4 regions of the Streptomyces sp. BR1 genome follow, and region 2 is predicted to be linked to each of the others. Evidence: riboswitches for the same ligand, from Rfam matches in the RefSeq annotation. Region 2 holds a riboswitch; each other region holds the start of a gene.
What was found. Region 2 has a riboswitch for cobalamin ahead of ACT1U9_RS00720 (HoxN/HupN/NixA family nickel/cobalt transporter). Riboswitches for the same ligand answer to the same signal wherever they lie in the genome.

Region 1: it holds a riboswitch for cobalamin, as region 2 does, so the genes downstream of both, ACT1U9_RS09740 (ribonucleoside-diphosphate reductase subunit alpha) here and ACT1U9_RS00720 (HoxN/HupN/NixA family nickel/cobalt transporter) in region 2, are expected to answer to the same signal.
Region 3: it holds a riboswitch for cobalamin, as region 2 does, so the genes downstream of both, metE (5-methyltetrahydropteroyltriglutamate--homocysteine S-methyltransferase) here and ACT1U9_RS00720 (HoxN/HupN/NixA family nickel/cobalt transporter) in region 2, are expected to answer to the same signal.
Region 4: it holds a riboswitch for cobalamin, as region 2 does, so the genes downstream of both, ACT1U9_RS24470 (cobalamin biosynthesis protein) here and ACT1U9_RS00720 (HoxN/HupN/NixA family nickel/cobalt transporter) in region 2, are expected to answer to the same signal.

What each region holds. Positions count from the first base shown of each region.
Region 1 covers NZ_CM126252.1:2,321,653-2,326,437, forward strand. The annotation lists gene mctP (monocarboxylate uptake permease MctP) at 1-1,253, shown strand, start outside; cobalamin riboswitch at 1,435-1,559, shown strand; gene ACT1U9_RS09740 (ribonucleoside-diphosphate reductase subunit alpha) at 1,687-4,062, shown strand; gene ACT1U9_RS09745 (ribonucleotide-diphosphate reductase subunit beta) at 4,062-4,785, shown strand, end outside.
Region 2 covers NZ_CM126252.1:162,231-167,015, reverse strand. The annotation lists gene ACT1U9_RS00735 (penicillin acylase family protein) at 1-222, shown strand, start outside; gene ACT1U9_RS00730 (hypothetical protein) at 239-985, opposite strand; gene ACT1U9_RS00725 (TetR/AcrR family transcriptional regulator) at 1,117-1,878, opposite strand; cobalamin riboswitch at 2,357-2,562, shown strand; gene ACT1U9_RS00720 (HoxN/HupN/NixA family nickel/cobalt transporter) at 2,560-3,720, shown strand; gene ACT1U9_RS00715 (NAD(P)H-binding protein) at 3,713-4,552, opposite strand; gene ACT1U9_RS00710 (helix-turn-helix transcriptional regulator) at 4,669-4,785, shown strand, end outside.
Region 3 covers NZ_CM126252.1:1,532,383-1,537,167, reverse strand. The annotation lists gene ACT1U9_RS06295 (molybdopterin-dependent oxidoreductase) at 1-537, opposite strand, end outside; cobalamin riboswitch at 802-999, shown strand; gene metE (5-methyltetrahydropteroyltriglutamate--homocysteine S-methyltransferase) at 1,170-3,488, shown strand; gene ACT1U9_RS06285 (VOC family protein) at 3,545-4,339, opposite strand; gene ACT1U9_RS06280 (ABC transporter substrate-binding protein) at 4,577-4,785, shown strand, end outside.
Region 4 covers NZ_CM126252.1:5,614,039-5,618,823, reverse strand. The annotation lists gene ACT1U9_RS24485 (class II aldolase/adducin family protein) at 1-543, opposite strand, end outside; gene ACT1U9_RS24480 (inorganic phosphate transporter) at 753-2,024, shown strand; gene ACT1U9_RS24475 (hypothetical protein) at 2,054-2,278, shown strand; cobalamin riboswitch at 2,382-2,579, shown strand; gene ACT1U9_RS24470 (cobalamin biosynthesis protein) at 2,636-3,565, shown strand; gene ACT1U9_RS24465 (cobyric acid synthase) at 3,562-4,785, shown strand, end outside.

The DNA of each region.
Region 1 (4,785 bases), 2.2 Mb from region 2:
TCGGCTCCAAGGGCCTCTCGCTCGCGGTCGCCATCACCGGCATCCTCGCCACGATGCCGTACATCGCGCTCCAGCTGGTCGGCATCCAGGCGGTGCTCGACGTGATGGGCGTCGGCGGGTCCGGCAACTGGTTCCTCAAGGACCTGCCGCTGCTGATCGCGTTCGCGGTGCTCGCGGCGTACACGTACTCCTCGGGTCTGCGCGCGCCCGCGCTGATCGCGTTCGTGAAGGACGCCCTGATCTACATCGTCATCCTGGTGGCGATCATCTACATCCCGATCAAACTGGGCGGCTTCCACGACATCTTCGCCGCCGCCCGCCACAAGTTCGACACCCCGAACGCGGCAGGCAAGCCCACGGGCGCGCTGGTGCCCGGCGACAAGAGCCAGTGGACGTACGCCACGCTCGCGCTCGGCTCGGCGCTCGCGCTCTTCATGTACCCGCACTCGATCACGGCGACGCTCTCCTCGCGCAGCCGCAACGTCATCCGCCGCAACACCACGATCCTGCCGCTGTACTCGCTGATGCTGGGCCTGCTCGCGCTGCTCGGCTTCATGGCGATCGCGGCCGGGGTCAAGGTCAAGAACGGCCAGCTGGCGATCCCGCAGCTCTTCGAGGACATGTTCCCGGACTGGTTCGCGGGCGTGGCCTTCGCGGCGATCGGCATCGGCGCGCTGGTGCCCGCGGCGATCATGTCGATCGCGGCGGCGAACCTGTTCACCCGCAACATCTACAAGGACTTCATCAAACCGGACGCCTCGCCCGCGCAGGAGGCCAAGGTCTCCAAGCTGGTCTCGCTCGTGGTGAAGGTGGGTGCGCTGGTCTTCGTCCTCACGATGGACAAGACGGTCGCGATCAACTTCCAGTTGCTCGGCGGCATCTGGATCCTGCAGACGTTCCCTGCGCTGGTCGGCGGTCTGTTCACCCGCTGGTTCCACCGCTGGGCGCTGCTCGCGGGCTGGGCCGTCGGCATGGCGTACGGCACGCTCGCCGCGTACGGGGTCGCCTCCCCCACCCAGAAGCACTTCGGCGGCAGCTCCAAGGAGATCCCCGGCATCGGTGAGATCGGCTACATCGGCCTCACCGCGTTCGTCCTGAACGTCGCGGTGACGGTGGTCCTGACGGTCGCCCTGCGGGCCCTGAAGGCCCCCGACGGCGTCGACGAGACGTCCCCGGAGGACTACACGGCGGACGCGGGCGATCCGGGCGTACAGACCGAACTGCCGCCCGCGACGGCGGGCGCCGCGCACTGAACCACCACTGAACACGGCGCCACGCGCGCGTGGCCGACGACGGGCCGCCGGGAGATCCGGCGGCCCGTCGCTGTGTCCTGCGGGAATGCCCGCGCCGCTACGGGAGTTGGGTACTCGGACACCCTCCGAAGCCGCCACGACACAACATGTGGGGGTGGGCTCGAAGCCCGACACAAGATGTATGCTCGTCCTCGCTGTCGCCGCAGGGGAATCCGGTGGAAATCCGGAACTGTCCCGCAACGGTGTACTCGTACGCATTCGCGTACTTGGTTCAGTCCGAGGACCTGCCGACAGCGCGCCCTGGCCGTCCGGTCAAGGGTGCCCAGACGTCCGGGCCTCGCGGAGTGGGCTGGTGGACGCGGCATACCCCTGCGTGGGTGGTCGTGTGCCCGCACCCCTGCTTGGCCCCGTGCCGAGCGAGGAGTGCCCCCACGTGACCATCGCCCCAGCGGATCCCGCTTCAGCGATCGAAGAGCCGGCGGATGCCCCCGGGACCGCCCTGCTGCGGATCCTGACCGACTTCACCGCCGATCTGCCGGACACCGACCCCGGCCGTGTCGCCGCCGCCGCGCTGCGCGGCCGCAACGCGCGCTCGGACGAGGCGGAGCTGCGTGGGCTGGCCACCGAGGCGGCCGCCGGTCTCATCTCCGAGGACCCGGCGTACTCCCGGCTCGCCGCCCGGCTGCTGACGGTCACGATCGCCGAGGAGGCCGCGACCCAGGGCTCGGTGTCGTTCTCCGAGTCGGTCGAGGTCGGCCACCGCGAGGGCCTGATCGCGGACCGCACCGCCGACTTCGTACGGCTGCACCGCGCCCGCCTGGACGCGCTGGTCGAGGCGTCGCTGGCGGAAGGCGCCGACGACCGCTTCGGCTACTTCGGCCTGCGCACCCTCTACTCCCGCTACCTGCTGCGCCACCCCATCACCCGCAAGGTCATCGAGACCCCGCAGCACTTCATGCTCCGGGTGGCCTCGGGCCTGGCGGAGGACGACTCGGTGCGCGCACTGGACCAGGTCGCCGCGCTGTACGGCCTGATGAGCCGCCTGGACTACCTGCCGTCCTCCCCCACGCTCTTCAACTCCGGCACCCGCCACCCGCAGATGTCGAGCTGCTACCTGCTCGACTCGCCGCTCGACGAGCTGGACTCGATCTACGACCGCTACCACCAGGTGGCGCGCCTGTCGAAGCACGCGGGCGGCATCGGCCTGTCGTACTCCCGTATCCGCTCGCGCGGTTCGCTCATCCGGGGCACCAACGGCCACTCCAACGGCATCGTCCCGTTCCTGAAGACGCTGGACGCGTCGGTGGCGGCGGTCAACCAGGGCGGGCGGCGCAAGGGCGCGGCCGCGGTGTACCTGGAGACCTGGCACTCCGACATCGAGGAGTTCCTGGAGCTGCGCGACAACACCGGTGAGGACGCCCGGCGTACGCACAACCTGAACCTGGCGCACTGGATCCCGGACGAGTTCATGCGCCGCGTGGACACGGACGGCACCTGGTCGCTGTTCTCGCCGGCCGACGTGCCGGAGCTGGTCGACCTGTGGGGCGACGAGTTCGACGCCGCGTACCGCAAGGCGGAGGCCGCCGGTCTGGCGCAGAAGACCATCCCGGCCCGGGACCTGTACGGCCGGATGATGCGCACGCTCGCGCAGACCGGCAACGGCTGGATGACCTTCAAGGACGCCTCCAACCGCACCGCCAACCAGACGGCGGAGCCCGGTCACACCGTCCACTCCTCGAATCTCTGCACGGAGATCCTGGAGGTCACCGACGACGGCGAGACGGCGGTCTGCAACCTCGGCTCGGTCAACCTCGGCGCGTTCGTGCTGGCCTCCGGCGAGATCGACTGGGAGCGCCTGGACGAGACCGTCCGCACCGCCGTGACGTTCCTCGACCGCGTCGTCGACATCAACTTCTACCCGACCGAGCAGGCCGGCCGCTCCAACGCCAAGTGGCGTCCGGTGGGCCTGGGCGCGATGGGTCTGCAGGACGTCTTCTTCAAGCTGCGCCTGCCCTTCGACTCCCCCGAGGCGAAGGCCCTCTCCACCAGGCTCGCCGAGCGCATCATGCTCACCGCGTACGAGGCGTCCTGCGACCTCGCCGAGCGCTCCGGCCCACTCCCGGCCTGGGACAAGACCCGCACGGCCCGCGGCGTCCTGCACCCCGACCACTACGACGTCGAGCTGAACTGGCCCGAGCGCTGGGCGGCCCTGCGCGAGCGGATCGCCGCCGTGGGCATGCGCAACTCGCTGCTGCTCGCGATCGCCCCGACCGCGACCATCGCGTCCATCGCGGGCGTGTACGAGTGCATCGAGCCGCAGGTCTCCAACCTCTTCAAGCGCGAGACGCTGTCCGGTGAGTTCCTCCAGGTCAACGGCTACCTGGTCGAGGACCTGAAGAAGCTCGGCGTGTGGGACGCGCAGTCCCGCGAGGCGCTGCGCGACGCCAGCGGATCGGTCCAGGACTTCAGCTGGATCCCCGCGGACGTGCGCGCCCTGTACCGCACGGCCTGGGAGATCCCGCAGCGCGGCCTGATCGACATGGCGGCGGCCCGCACGCCGTTCCTGGACCAGTCGCAGTCGCTGAACCTGTTCCTGGAGACGCCCACCATCGGCAAGCTGTCGTCGATGTACGCGTACGCCTGGAAGCAGGGTCTGAAGACGACGTACTACCTGCGTTCGCGCCCGGCGACCCGGATCGCCCGCGCCGCCCAGGCCAGCGCCACCATCCCCGTCCAGCAGGCGGCCCCCGACGCCGACGCGATCGCCTGCTCCCTTGAGAACCCCGAGTCCTGCGAGGCCTGCCAGTAATGACCGCCGAGAACAAGAACCTGCTCGACCCGGGCTTCGAACTGACCCTGCGTCCGATGCGCTACCCGGACTTCTACGAGCGCTACCGGGACGCGATCAAGAACACCTGGACGGTGGAGGAGGTCGACCTCCACTCCGACGTCGCCGACCTCGCCAAGCTGTCGCCGGGTGAGCAGCACATGATCGGCCGCCTGGTCGCGTTCTTCGCGACGGGCGACTCGATCGTGGCGAACAACCTCGTGCTGACGCTGTACAAGCACATCAACTCCCCCGAGGCGCGGCTCTACTTGAGCCGTCAGCTCTTCGAGGAGGCCGTGCACGTCCAGTTCTATCTGACGCTGCTCGACACGTACCTGCCCGACCCGGAGGACCGCGCGGCCGCGTTCGACGCGGTGGAGAACATCCCCTCCATCCGCGAGAAGGCGCAGTTCTGCTTCAAGTGGATCAACGAGGTCGAGAAGCTGGAGCGCCTGGAGACGAAGGCCGACCGCCGCCGCTTCCTGCTCAACCTGATCTGCTTCGCGGCGTGCATCGAGGGCCTGTTCTTCTACGGCGCCTTCGCGTACGTGTACTGGTTCCGCTCGCGCGGTCTGCTGCACGGCCTCGCGACCGGCACCAACTGGGTGTTCCGCGACGAGACGATGCACATGAACTTCGCCTTCGAGGTCGTGGACACCGTCCGCAAGGAGGAGCCGGAGCTCTTCGACGACGCGCTCCAGCAGC
Region 2 (4,785 bases):
GCGTACGCGTCCGGGTCCAGCTTCATCATGGCCACACAGCTGACCCCGCAGGGCCCGCGCACCCGGACGATCCTCACCTACGGCGAGTCCGCGAACCCGCGGTCGCCCCACTACACCGACCAGACCGAGCTGTTCTCGCGCAAGCAGTGGGTCACCGAACGGTTCACCGAGGCGGAGATCGCGGCCGATCCGCAGGGGCGGACCACGGTCCTGCGTCGGTGACCGGCGGCGGGTCCGGTCAGGGGATCGAAGGGCGGCCGGCGATCGCGTCGTACACCCTGATGCGCAGACGGCGGCGCCAGCCCTCGCGCTCCTCCCGGACCCGCGCCCGCTCGGCCTTGCGGCTGCCGGGCGGGTAGTGGGCCCGGGCCCAGGGCGAGCCGGGGCGGGCCAGGCGCAGGGCACCGACCACGGCGAACAGCGGGACCAGGACGCCGAGCAGGCCGGTGAAGGCCTTGCCCTTGCTCAGGGCGACCAGTGCGAAGGCCGAGTTGACGCCGACCACGACCGCGTACGTCCAGCCGGAGACGGGAGCGCCGTCGACCGACGCGTCGTTGACGCCGAACGGTGCAGCTCCCAGCAGCAGCAGTCCGCAGACCGCCGCGCCGAGCACCACGGTGTCGACGGAGAGCCTGCCCTCCTCGGACCAGTAGACGTCCCGCAGATGCAGGATCAGGGCGAACTCGTCGAGTACGAGCGCCGTGCCGATGCCGAAGAGCGCGGCCTCGATCTCGGCCCATGGACGCTCGCCGCCGATCGGCGAGGCGAGACCGAGACCACCGATGATCATGAAGACCACGCCGAAGACGACATGGTGGATATGGAGCCCGCCGGGCGTGACGTTCTTGGGCCACCAGGAGACCTCGGCGCGGATCATCCGGACGCTGAACCGGATGAAGAGGAACGCCCCGAGGAAGCCGAGCAGCAGGAACAGCAGTGGCTGCTTGCCCGGGTCCAGGATCTCGCGCCGGTACCAGTCGCCCATGGGTCAGTCCGGCCCGCCGGGCCGCTGCCGGTCGTCCATGCGGTCGGCCCCTTCTCGTGCCCCTCGCGCTGTGCGCAGCGTAACCACGGCGGGGCGGACCGGCATATCGGGGCGCCGCCGACAGCGCCTCGTCAGCCGCCGGCGCCCCGCGCGCGGGCGAGCCGGGCTTCGAGGCCGTCGAGGACGCAGTCGAGACCGTCGGTGAAACCGTCGTCGCGGGCGCTGCCCACCTGCTGCTCGCGCTGGAGGGCGTACAGCCTGCGCAGCCGGGGGTAGGGCTCGACGGCCCGTTCGGCGGCGGGCCACAGACCCGCCACCCACTCCTGTTCGCTCATACCGCTGCGGGCCAGCGTGGTGAGCCAGGCGGCCTCGGTGGTCGACACTCCGATGGCATACGCGGCGACGGCGTTGACGGCCCGGTCCGCCGCCTCCAGGGTGAACCCGGCCCGCTCGAACACGCCGAGCAGGCCCTCGGACATCCGCATCATGTTGGGTCCGAGCGCGGCCACTCCCGCCTCGCCGAGCACCGACACGATCCACGGGTGGCGGTGGAAGGCGGAGCGCAGGCTCTGGGCGCAGTGGGTGGCGGCCGCGCGCCACTCGTCGGGGCTGTCCGTGGTGTCCGGGACCTCGATCTCGCCGTAGATCTCGTCGACGACCAGCTCGATGAGCTCGTCCTTGTTGGCCACATGGGTGTAGAGCGAGGTGGCGCCCGCGTTGAGGCGGCTGCCGAGCTTGCGCATGCTGAGCGCGTCGATGCCCTCGGCGTCGAGCAGTTCGAGGGCGGCCGACACGATGTGGTCACGGCTCAGCGACGGCTGCTCACGCTTGCGGCGCTGGGGGCGGGTCCACACCGAGGGGATGGTCCGCGTCGGCTGGGTTTCGGCCGGCATCCGGCCTCCTCTCTCTTTCGCCCCAGCGTATCGGCTCGACGGCACGTTGTACGCCGCCACGAACGGCGTACGCAGGGCGAACAGTGTATGGCGGGGGAGTGGGGAATCCGGCGCGCGCCGGGCAGCCCCGAGCCCCCGGCGTGGAGGCGGGGCGTCCGTGCGCCGGTCGTGTCACCGGTGAGCCGACCGGCGGCGCTGCCGCACGGACCGGCGTGGGTCTTCGGGGGCATCATCTGCCCGCTGCTGTTCGCAGTGTGTGCACGCGAGGGGGTGCGAGGGCGGGGGGTTCAGCCAGTAGGCGCCCGCGAGTTCGGCAGGGTGGGCGCGGGCTCTCTCCTCTTGGGAAGCGTTCATATCCGGTCCAACTGCCCTTCCGCCGCCGGGGGGACGGGGTGCGGGCGCTCTGCAATCGGATCGTCACCCGCGCCGGAAGAAGTGCCTCCATTTGGGTGGACTTGCAGGTCAGGCGGACCCCCACCTACGGTTGGCGGGCCGTGGTGTTCGGGAAGACCGGTGCAAGACCGGAGCGGCCCTCGCCACTGTGATCGGGTCCCACAGCGTTCAGGCCATGAACGCCTTTGGTAGCCCGTCCCGTTGTGCCACTGGTGCCCGTGAGGGCGCTGGGAAGGCAGGGGCGGTGCGACACCCGTAAGCCAGGAGACCGGCCACGGCATCTCGCAAATGATCCACGAGGTGCTGGAGCGTGAACGAATGACCCTGCCCACTCCGTTTCACTGGCGGCGTGAGGACACCGTCCGAACTGCCTGGCTGCTGGCGGTGATAGCCGCCCTGCACATCGTCGCGTTCGGGATCCTCTTCCTGCTGGTGGTGCCGCGTCACTACGAGGTCGGCTCGAAGACCTTCGGCCTCGGCCTGGGCATCACCGCGTACACCCTCGGCATGCGCCATGCCTTCGACGCCGACCACATCGCGGCGATCGACAACACCACCCGCAAACTGATGGCCGACGGCAAGCGGCCGGTGTCCGTGGGTTTCTGGTTCGCGCTCGGGCACTCCAGCGTGGTGGTCGTGATGGCCGCGCTGGTCGCCGGGGGCGCGCAGCTGGCGGGCACCCTGATGAACGACGACTCGCGCACCCACCAGACGCTGGGCGTCGTGGGAACCACCGTCTCCGGCTCGTTCCTCTACCTCATCGCGGCGCTCAATCTCGTCGCCCTCGTCGGCATCCTGCGGGTCTTCCGGGCGATGCGCGCGGGAACGTACGACGAAGTGCAGCTCGAACAGCACCTGGACTCACGCGGGTTCATGAACCGCATCCTGGGGCGGTTCACCAAGTCGATCACCCGCCCCGGCCAGATGTACCCGCTGGGCTTCCTCTTCGGGCTCGGCTTCGACACCGCCACCGAGGTCACCCTGATGGTCATGGCGGGCTCCGGCGCGGCGGCCGGACTGCCCTGGTACGCCGTCCTGTGCCTGCCGCTGCTGTTCGCGGCGGGCATGAGCCTGTTCGACACCATCGACGGTACGTTCATGAACTTCGCCTACCAGTGGGCATTCTCCAACCCGGTCCGCAAGGTCTTCTACAACCTCACCATCACCGGGCTCTCGATCGCGGTGGCCTTCCTGATCGGCACGATCGAGCTGGTGGGCGTGCTGCACGACAAGCTCGACCTGAGCGACGGGCTCACCGGGTGGGTCGCCGGACTCAACCTGGACAACGTCGGGTTCATCATCGTCGGCCTCTTCGTCGCGGTGTGGGCCGCCGCCCTGGCGTACTGGCGGCTGGCCAGGGTCGAGCAGCGCTGGGCGGTGCGGGCCGCCGCGGCCGAGGTGCCCGGTCAGGGCAGCCCGGACACGGCCGCACCCGCGGACGTCATCTGAAGGCCACGACGTTGTCCGCCGCCCACGCGGCGAACGTACGCGGTGCCCGGCCGAGTATCCGCTCCACGGCCGGGCTCACCCGCCGCTCCTCGGGCGTGGGTTCGCCGAGGATGCCGAGCGTGCCCTCGACCGCGGGCTCCGGCATGAAGCGCAGCATCAACTCCCGCGCCTCGGACCGGCTCTGCTCGACGAACCGCACCGGCGTCCCCAGCGCATCACCGATCGCCGTCGCCTGCTCGCGCGGCGAGACCGGGGCCGGTCCGGTGAGTTCGTACGTCCGGCCCGCGTGGCTCCCGTCGCGCAGGGCCGCGGCGGCGACGGCGGCGATGTCGGCCGGATCGATCACGGGCAGGCCGACCTCGCCGAAGGGCGCGGTGACCAGCCGGTCCGAGCGGACCGAGGCCGCCCACATATAGGCGTTGGAGGCGAACCCGCTGGGCCGCAGGACCGTCCAGCCGAGGCCCGACTCCCGTACGGCGTCCTCGAAGGCGCGCAGCCGGGCGTGCGCGGGGGAGTCCGGCCGGGTCGCGGTGGCCTGCGAGGACTGGAGGACGACCCGCCGGACCCCGGCTGCCCGCGCCGTGTCGAGGATCGCGTACGGATCGAGGCCCTCGCCGTCACCGGGGACCAGCAGATACAGCGCGGCGGCCCCGTCGAGGACGCGCTTGAGGCTGTCGGGCCGGGCCGGATCGGCCTGCTGGAACTCGACGTTGCCCGGCACGTTCCCGGTCGGCACCCGACGGGAGAGCGCCGTGACCCACTCACCCGCTGCGGCGAGGGTGTGGACGAGATGCCGTCCGACATTTCCGGTGGCTCCGGTCACCACGATCATGATTTCTCCAAGATGGTCGGTGTGGCGCGGCTTTCGTTCCGCCGCGCTCGATCTGTACTCATCCTGGAAGCCGAACTGGCCATCTCCTGGCCAGTTTCCCAACGAGAATGATCGGTATGAGAGCCGATCGTCTGGTGGCGACCCTGCTGTTCCTGCAGACCCGCAGGCGCGTGACCGCGCGCGAGGTGGCGGCGGAGCTGGAGGTGTCCGAACGCACCGCGCGCCGCGACCTG
Region 3 (4,785 bases), 1.4 Mb from region 2:
CACGTCCGCCGTGTCGAAGTCCTCGTACGAGCCGGGCGGGCCGTCCGCTCCGAGCGACAGCTTGTAGCCGCTGCCCGCACTGGCCATGCACAGCCGGGAGTTGGACTCGATCTGGTTGGTCCCGATGAACCCCTTGGCCAGCTTGTTCGCCAGGTACTGCGCCTCGAGGCTCATCTGGCCGGAAACATACAGCGCGACGGCGTCCGGCCCGTGCTCGTCGACGATGGACCGCAGGCGGTGTGCGGTGGCGGTGATCGCACCGTCCACCGGGGCGGCGACGGGCCCGTCCCCGCGCTCGCCCCGCACGAGCGCGGTGGTGAGCCGCCCTGGTGCGGCCAGCATGTCGGCGGTGGTCGCGCCCTTGGTGCACAGGCGGCCGGAATTGGCGGGGTGGGTCTTGTCGCCGGACGCCTTGAGCACGGTGCGCCGCCCGTCGGGGCCCGCACCGATGTCGAGGACCATCCCGCAGCCCACACCGCAGTACGAGCAGACCGTGCGGACCTGCTCGGTGCCGGTCCGCGAGTCCTGTGCGGTCAACGGGGGTCCCCTCTCGTCCCGGCCGGATCCTTGTGTTCCGACCGTACGAAATGCCCGTTACGTCGATGTCACGCGCGGAGATCGTGCGTGGTTACGCGAGCCACACTAACCGCGACCCGAGGATGTGAGCATGAGTGTTCGACTGCGGCAACGCGCGCGTGGGCGGGCCCGAACGGGGACGTAAAAGGGGGCTGAAACAGGCCATGGGTGGCCCGATTTATTACTGAGCGCGATTGTCCGACGCACTCTGTAGGGTGGCTCACGCAGCTGGTTCGCACCTGTCCGCCAGGCAGGCGCGTCGCAAGAGGGAACCCGGTGGGAATCCGGGACTGCCCCGCAGCGGTGAGCGGGAACGACCGCCGTCATACGCACTGGACCCGACCGGGTCCGGGAAGCGACGGCCACTAGGAGTCCGCCGGGAGACCGGTGTACGTGCCCGCGAGTCCGAAGACCTGCCCGCTGCCCGCGCGCGGACCCACGCGCGCGGAGATCCCGGTGACCTCGTGGGCGGGTCGGCGTGTACGGCGGGCGTATCGGCGCGGCAGCTCGCGCGCGTGGCCCCGTCCGTCATCCCTTCGCGTCCGCGACCCGTGCCGGGGTCGTTCCGGGACATTCTCGCGAAGGAGAGATCCGTGACCACCAAGTCCGCAGCCGCGGCAGCACGGGCCACCGTGTACGGCTACCCGCGCCAGGGCCGGCACCGTGAACTGAAGAAGGCCGTCGAGGGCTACTGGAAGGGCCGCGTCAGCGCCGAGGAGCTGCGGGACACCTCCCGCGAGCTGCGCCGCGCCACCTGGCTCCAACTCGCCGACACGGGCATCCACGAGGTCCCCACCGGCGACTTCTCGTACTACGACCACGTCCTCGACACCAGCGTGATGATCGGCGCGATCCCCGCCCGCCACCGCGCCGCCGTCGAAGCCGACGCGCTGGACGGCTACTTCGCCATGGCACGCGGCACCCAGGACGTGGCGCCGCTGGAGATGACCAAGTGGTTCGACACGAACTACCACTACCTGGTGCCCGAACTCGGCCCCGACACCGCCTTCGGCGCCGACTCCGCCAAGCAGGTCGCCGAGCTCACCGAGGCGCTCGCGCTCGGCGTCGCCGCCCGGCCCGTCCTGGTCGGCCCGGTCACCTATCTGCTGCTCGCCAAGCCCGCCCCCTCGGTCGCCCCGGACTTCGAGCCGCTGACCCTGCTGGAGCGGCTGCTGCCCGTCTACGCCGAAGTGCTCGCAGATCTGCGGGCGGCGGGCGCCGAGTGGGTCCAGCTCGACGAGCCCGCCCTCGTCCAGGACCGCACCCCGGCCGAACTGGCCGCCGCCACGCGCGCGTACGAGACGCTCGGGAGCCTCACGGACCGCCCCAAGCTGCTTGTCGCGTCCTACTTCGACCAGCTCGGCGACGCCCTGCCCGTCCTCGCCAAGGCGCCCGTGGACGGCCTCGGCCTGGACTTCACGGGACCGGCCGCCGCCAACCTGGACGGCCTCGCGGCCGTCGGCGGACTGCCCGGCAAGCGCCTGGTCGCGGGCGTCGTCAACGGCCGCAACATCTGGATCAACGACTACGAGAAGTCGCTGGCCACCCTCGGTACACTCCTTGGCCTCGCCGACCGCGTCGACGTCGCGGCCTCCTGCTCGCTGCTGCACGTCCCGCTCGACGCGACGGCGGAACGTGACATCGATCCGCAGATCACCCGCTGGCTGGCGTTCGCCCGCCAGAAGTCGGCCGAGATCGTCACCCTCGCCCGGGGCCTCGCCCAGGGCCCCGACATCATCGCGGCCGAACTCGCCGCCAACCGGGCCGATCTGGCCTCCCGCGCCGGGTCCGCCCTCACCCGCGACCCGGCGGTACGCGCGCGTAGCGCCGCTGTCACCGAGGCGGACGCCCGCCGCTCCCAGCCGTACGGTGAGCGGACCTCGGCCCAGCGCGCCCGCCTCGGCCTACCCGTACTGCCCACGACCACCATCGGCTCGTTCCCGCAGACCGCCGAGGTCCGCACCGCGCGCGCCGATCTGCGCGCCGGACGCATCGACACCGACGGCTACGAGGAGCGCATCAGGGGCGAGATCCGCGAGGTCGTCGCCTTCCAGGAGAAGGCCGGCCTCGACGTCCTGGTCCACGGCGAGGCCGAACGCAACGACATGGTGCAGTACTTCGCCGAGCAGCTGACCGGCTACCTCGCCACCCAGCACGGCTGGGTCCAGTCGTACGGCACGCGCTATGTCCGCCCGCCGGTCCTGGCCGGCGACATCTCCCGGCCGCACCCGATGACGGTGCGCTGGACCGAGTACGCCCAGTCGCTCACCAGCCGTCCGGTCAAGGGCATGCTCACCGGGCCGGTCACCATGCTGGCCTGGTCGTTCGTCCGCGACGACCAGCCGCTCGCCGACACCGCCCGCCAGGTCGCGCTCGCCCTGCGCGACGAGGTGAACGACCTTGAACGGTCCGGGACTTCGGTCATCCAGGTCGACGAGCCCGCCCTGCGCGAGACGCTGCCACTGCGCGCCGCCGACCACGCGGCCTATCTCGCCTGGGCGACAGAATCGTTCCGCCTGACCACCGCGGGCGTACGTCCGGACACCCAGATCCACACGCACATGTGCTACGCCGAGTTCGGCGACATCCTGCGCGCCATCGACGACCTCGACGCGGATGTCATCAGCCTGGAGGCGGCCCGCTCCCATATGCGCGTCGCTGACGAACTCGCGGCCGCGGGCTATCCGCGCGAGGTGGGCCCCGGTGTCTACGACATCCACTCGCCGCGCGTACCGAGTGCGGAGGAGGCGGCCGCCCTGCTGCGCAAGGGACTTGAGGCCGTCCCGGCCGACCGGCTCTGGGTCAACCCGGACTGCGGGCTCAAGACCCGCGGCTGGGCCGAGACCCGGCGGTCCCTGGAGAACCTGGTCGCGGCCGCCCGCACGGTGAGGGCGGAGACGGCGGGTAGGTGAATCGGCCGTTGAGGGCCTTCACGCACGCGTGAAGGCCCTCAACGGATACGAGCTCGCTACACGTCGGCCATCTTCGGCATGTCGCCCTGTGTCGTCGACATGTCGATCACCGAGAAGGCCGCGCCCTGCGAGTCGGTGAGCGCCGCGAACCGGCCGAACGGTGTGTCCATCGGCCCGAACCGCAGGATGCCGCCCCGCTTGGTCGCTTTTTCGACGGCTGTGTCGCAGTTGTCCACGGCGAAGTACACATTGACGTACGGCGGCACCTCCGGCGGGAATTCCTCGCCCATCTTCATCCGCCCCATGACCATGTCCCCGCCCACGCTGAAGACCCGGAAGTCGGCCGCGTCGTCCTGCATCTGCTTGGCGCTGTACGGGAAGACCGCGGGCAGGAACGTGTCCACCTTCGCCGGATCACGGGTGAACACCTCCGCCCAGCAGTACGCGCCGGGCACGCCCTTGGCCTCGAAGCCCTCGTGGCTGCCCGCCTGCCAGACGCCGAAGACCGCGCCGCTCGGCTCGCGCGCGATGGCCATCGAGCCGAAGTCGCCGACCCGCATCGGCTGCATCAGGACCTCACCGCCGTTGTCGGTGATCTTCTTCGCGGTCGCGGCGACATCCGGCGACGCGAGGTACAGGCACCACGCCGACTGCCCCTCCTGCCCGGGCATCGGCGGCACGACGGCGGCCACCGCCTTGCCGTCCGCGTACGCCTGCGTGTAGTTGCCGTACTCGGAGTTGGCCTCGCCGAACGTCCAGCCCAGCACATCGCTGTAGAAGCTCTTCGCCTTCTCGACGTCGCTGAACATCGCATCGGCCCAACACGGAGTGCCCTCGGGGTCTGCGGCCATGACAGTGCTCTCTCCTGTGTGACGGACGGTCCGGCCTGCCACGCTAGCCAGCCGTGCGGCGACCCGCGCGCCGAGCGCTTCCACCCGCCGGGGCGCGGACGCCCGGAGCGCGGACAGGGGTGACGCGCCGCCTGGCGGGCAGGTACTCGGGTACGGATCCTGGCGGGGCGGGAGACTCGGGCGTACGGCGTCGACCCGGCGCTGGCGCGGAGCAGACGTACAGGGGCGGGTGACCTCATGGAAAAGCCGGTCTGGCAGTTCTCGGACGACCGCGGGCAGAGGGCGGCGGCGGGCAGGGCGCCCGCCCGGGTGACCGCCTACCTCCAGGCCGCGGCCACGCTGTGGGACCACGGAGTGGGCGTGGAAGCCGTCTTCGGCTCCTTCCACGACGGCGCTGCGCCCGACCGGGCCAAGGCGGGCGGGCTGCCCCTGGACCGGGTCCGCTA
Region 4 (4,785 bases), 5.5 Mb from region 2:
CTCCAGCTGCGCGGTCCGGTCGTACGCCTGGGAAAGGGTCGTTCCGTACGTCATGGTTCCGTGGTTCTGGAGGAGGCATCCGGTGCGGCCCTCCAGTGCGCCCAGCATGTTCTCGGCCAGTTCCTCGGTCCCGTACAGCGCGTAGGGCGCGACCCGGACCGGGCCGCCGAGCGTGGCGGTCATGTAGTGGACCGGCGGGAGCTCGGTGACCAGGGTGGAGACGGCGGTGGCGTGCACGGCGTGGGTGTGCACGACGGCCCGGGCGTCGGTGGCGCGGTAGACGGCGAGGTGCATGGGGAGCTCGCTGGTCGGCCTCAGCGTGCCGATGACCTGGCGGCCCGAGAGGTCGACGGCGACGGTGTCGTCCGGGCCGAGCCGGTCGTAAGGGACCCCGGTGGGGGTGACGAGGACCAGGTCCCCGACCCGTACGGAGACATTGCCCGAGGTGCCGACGACCAGCCCTTCCGCGGCGGTCCGCCGCGCGGTGGCGGTCAGTTCGGCCCAGGCGGCGGCGGTCGGTTCGTGGTGGTCCGGCTCTCCCATGAACGCGATCCTCGCAGCTCCCGGAGGGCGCGCCGGGGAGTGAGCAGAATCTCTTCTATGGGCCGTTTCGCCTGTTCACCGGGTTTGTCAGGGCCTGCCCCCAGCAAAAACCGGTCAGAGACACCACTAAGCCCGCCCCAGTTCACCTTCCGTTCATCCAGGTTACTTACGTTCGTCCAGCCACTGACGTCGAACGATTGCCTGGGTAAATGGAACACATCACGCTGCTGCTCGCCATTGTGGTCGTGACAGCTCTAGTGTTCGATTTCACGAACGGTTTCCATGACACCGCCAACGCGATGGCCACGACCATCTCGACCGGCGCCCTGAAGCCCAAAGCCGCCGTGGCCATGTCCGCGGCGCTCAACCTGGTCGGCGCGTTCCTGTCGGTGGAGGTCGCCAAGACGATCTCCGGCGGGATCATCAACGAAAAGGGCATCAGAACCGAGGTGATCTTCGCGGCGCTCGTCGGCGCCATCCTCTGGAACCTGGTGACCTGGCTGCTCGGCCTGCCGTCCAGCTCCTCGCACGCCCTGTTCGGCGGTCTGATCGGCGCGGCCGTGATGTCGGCCGGCTGGTCCTCGGTCAACGGCTCCACCGTCGTCACCAAGGTGCTGCTCCCGGCCGTCGCCGCCCCGATCGTCGCGGGCTTCGCCTCGATGCTGGCGACGCGCCTGACGTACCGGATCAACCGGAACACCGACGAGAAGGCCACCGCCAAGGGCTACCGGGCGGGCCAGATCGCCTCCGCCGGTCTCGTCTCGCTCGCCCACGGCACCAACGACGCGCAGAAGACCATGGGCATCATCACGCTCGCCCTGGTCACCGGCGGTGTGCTGCACCCGGGCGCCAACCCCCCGATGTGGGTCATCGTCTCGGCCGGCATGGCCATCGCCATGGGCACCTACCTCGGCGGCTGGCGCATCATCCGCACCATGGGCAAGGGCCTGACCGAGCTCGCGCCGCCGCAGGGCTTCGCCGCCCAGTCCGGTGCCGCCACCGTCATCCTGGCCTCCTCGCACCTCGGCTTCTCGCTCTCCACCACCCAGGTCTGCTCCGGCTCCGTCATGGGCGCCGGCCTCGGCCGCAAGGGCGGTGTGGTCCGCTGGTCCACCGCGACCCGGATGTTCGTCGCGTGGGGCCTGACCCTGCCGGCCGCGGGTCTGGTCGGCGCCGGCGCCGAATTCCTGACCGGCCAGGGCACCTGGGGCATTGTCCTGGTGGCGATCCTGCTGGTCGCGGGCTCCGGCTTCATCTGGAAGCTGTCGCGCCGCGAGCCGGTCTCCCACACCGACGTCACCAACGCCCCGGCCGACGCCGTGACCGAGACCCCGGCCGAGCCCGCGGGTGTCGTCACCACCGCGATCGCCGCGGTCACCCCGCCCCCGACCGTCGCCGCCGTGGCCGCCGATCTGACGGCCACCATCCCGGCCCCGGCCCCGGTGGCCCCCGCCGACCCGGCCCGCCCGGCCGCCGTCTGACCCGGCCGCGCACCCTCTAAGGAATCGTCATGCACATCGACTGGGCAGCTCTCGGCACCGTCTTCGGTGTCAGCCTCATCGTCACCGTCGGCCTGGTGGGCCTGTTCACCGTCGGGATCGTCGGCCTCAGCAAGCAGCAGTCGGCCGCGTCCGGCAAGGGCAACGTCGCCCTGGCCCGCACCACCGCGTACGCCTGCTTCGCGCTCTGCGCGGCGGCCGTCGCGTACGGCATCAACCTGATCGTCGCCAAGTAACAGCGACTGTCCACGCGTCTCCAGAACCGCCCTCCGGTCTCCCCGGAGGGCGGTTCTCTGTGTGCCTCGGCACACTCTCCCGTCGCAGGTCAGCAGCGAGTTGACGGGCGTTCGCGGGCGTGGTGGACTGCCCGAGCCATTTACGGCGGCAGAAGAGGAAGCCGGTGCGAATCCGGCGCGGTCCCGCCACTGTCATCGGGGAATGAACCCCTGTGAGCCAGGAACTCTCACCGCCGGTCGACGTCGTACCAGGGCGCGGACACCCTGAGTGAGGACATACCGCCATGCGCGCCTGCCTGTTGCCGGCACCCCCCAGAAGTACCGGAGCTCTCCGCGGCGTTGCGGCGGGCTGATCCGATGCGTGCCGATCGCACCTTCGCGTACGGCGCCACCGCCGGGCTCCTCGGCGACCTGCTCCTCGGCGATCCCCGCCGGGGGCATCCGGTCGCCGCGTTCGGCCGCGCCGCGGCCGCCGTCGAGCGCGCGCTGTGGCGCGACCACCGGGGCTGGGGCGCACTGCACACCGCCGTGTGCGCCGGAGGCGCCGCGAGCGCCGCGCTGCTCGCCACGCGCGCGCTGCGCGACCGCCCCGCCGCGTCCGTCGCCCTGACCGCCGCCGCCACCTGGGCCGTCGTCGGCGGCACTTCGCTGGGCCGCGAGGCCCGCGCGATCGGCGCCGCCCTTGAGGCCGGGGACGTCGAGGCCGCCCGCGCGCGGCTGCCGCATCTGTGCGGGCGCGACCCGCAGTCCCTGGACGCGCCCGGCATCGCGCGCGCGGTCGTCGAGTCCGTCGCCGAGAACACCTCCGACGCCGTGGTGGGCGCGCTGGTGTGGGGCGCGCTCGCGGGCGTGCCCGGCCTGGTCGCGTTCCGGGCCGTCAACACCCTGGACGCGATGGTCGGTCACCGTTCGCCGCGCCATCTGCGGTACGGGTGGGCCTCGGCACGCCTGGACGACGTGGCGGGCTGGCCGGGCGCCCGGCTCACCGCCGCGCTCGCCGTGGCCGCCGGGGGCGCGCCGGGAGCCGCCGCGCGCGCGTGGCGGTCCGACGCGGCCAAGCATCCGAGCCCCAACGCCGGCCCCGTCGAGGCGTCGTTCGCGGGCGCGTTGGGCGTACGTCTTGGCGGCACCCTCTCGTACGGCGGCCGGGTCGAGCACCGTCCTGTGCTCAACAACGGCGGGCGCGCGGTGGAAGTTCCCGACATCGAGCGGGCGGTGCGGCTGTCGCGGCGGGTGGGCTGGCTGGCGCTCGGCGTGGCGATCGCGGTGAGGAAGGTACGGACATGAGTGGCGGACTGCTGGTCGCGGGCACCACCTCCGACGCCGGGAAGAGCGTCGTCACCGCCGGGATCTGCCGGTGGCTGGTGCGCCGGGGCGTCAAGGTCGCGCCCTTCAAGGGACAGAACATGTCCCTCAACTCCTTCGTCACCCGCGAGGGCGCCGAGATCGGGCGCGCCCAGGCCATGCAGGCCCAGGCCGCGCGCGTGGAGCCGTCGGCGCTGATGAACCCCGTGCTGCTCAAGCCGGGGAGCGACCGGTCGAGCCAGGTCGTACTGATGGGCAAGCCGGTCGGCGAACTGAGCGCCCGCGGCTACCACGGCGGGCGCCAGGAAGCGCTTCTCGGGACCGTCGTGGACTGTCTGGAGCGGCTGCGGGGCACATATGACGCCGTGATCTGCGAGGGGGCGGGCAGTCCGGCCGAGATCAACCTGCGGCGCACCGACATCGTCAACATGGGCATCGCGCGCGCCGCGAAGCTCCCGGTGGTCGTGGTCGGCGACATCGACCGGGGCGGGGTCTTCGCCTCGTTCTTCGGTACGACCGCGCTCCTTTCGCCGGAGGACCAGGCGCTGGTCGCCGGGTACATCGTCAACAAGTTCCGCGGCGACGTCTCGCTCCTTCAGCCCGGCATCGACATGCTGCGCGGCCTCACCGGACGTCATACGTACGGGATCCTGCCGTACGCGCACGGGCTCGGCATCGACGAGGAGGACGGCCTGCGAGTGTCGCTGCGCGGCGCCGTGCGCGAGTCCGTGGTGGCGCCGCCGATCGGCGAGGACGTGCTGCGGGTCGCGGTCTGCGCGATCCCGCTGATGTCCAACTTCACCGACGTCGACGCGCTCGCCGCCGAACCCGGCGTGGTCGTACGGTTCGTGGACCGGCCCGAGGAACTGGCCGACGCGGATCTGGTCGTCGTGCCGGGAACCCGGGGCACGGTCCGGGCGTTGGAATGGCTGAGGGAACGGGGGCTGGCGCGGGAGCTGGCGCGCAGGGCGGCCGAGGGGCGTCCGGTGCTGGGGATCTGCGGCGGGTTCCAGGTGCTCGGTGAGCACATCGATGACGAGGTCGAGTCACGGGCGGGTTCCGTGACGGGTCTCGGACTGCTGCCCGTGCGGGTGCGGTTCGCGGCCCGGAAGACACTTGCACGGCCGACCGGCGAGGCGCTGGGCGAGCGCGTGGAGGGATACGAGATCCACCACGGCGTCGCCGAAGTGCTGGGCGGGGAA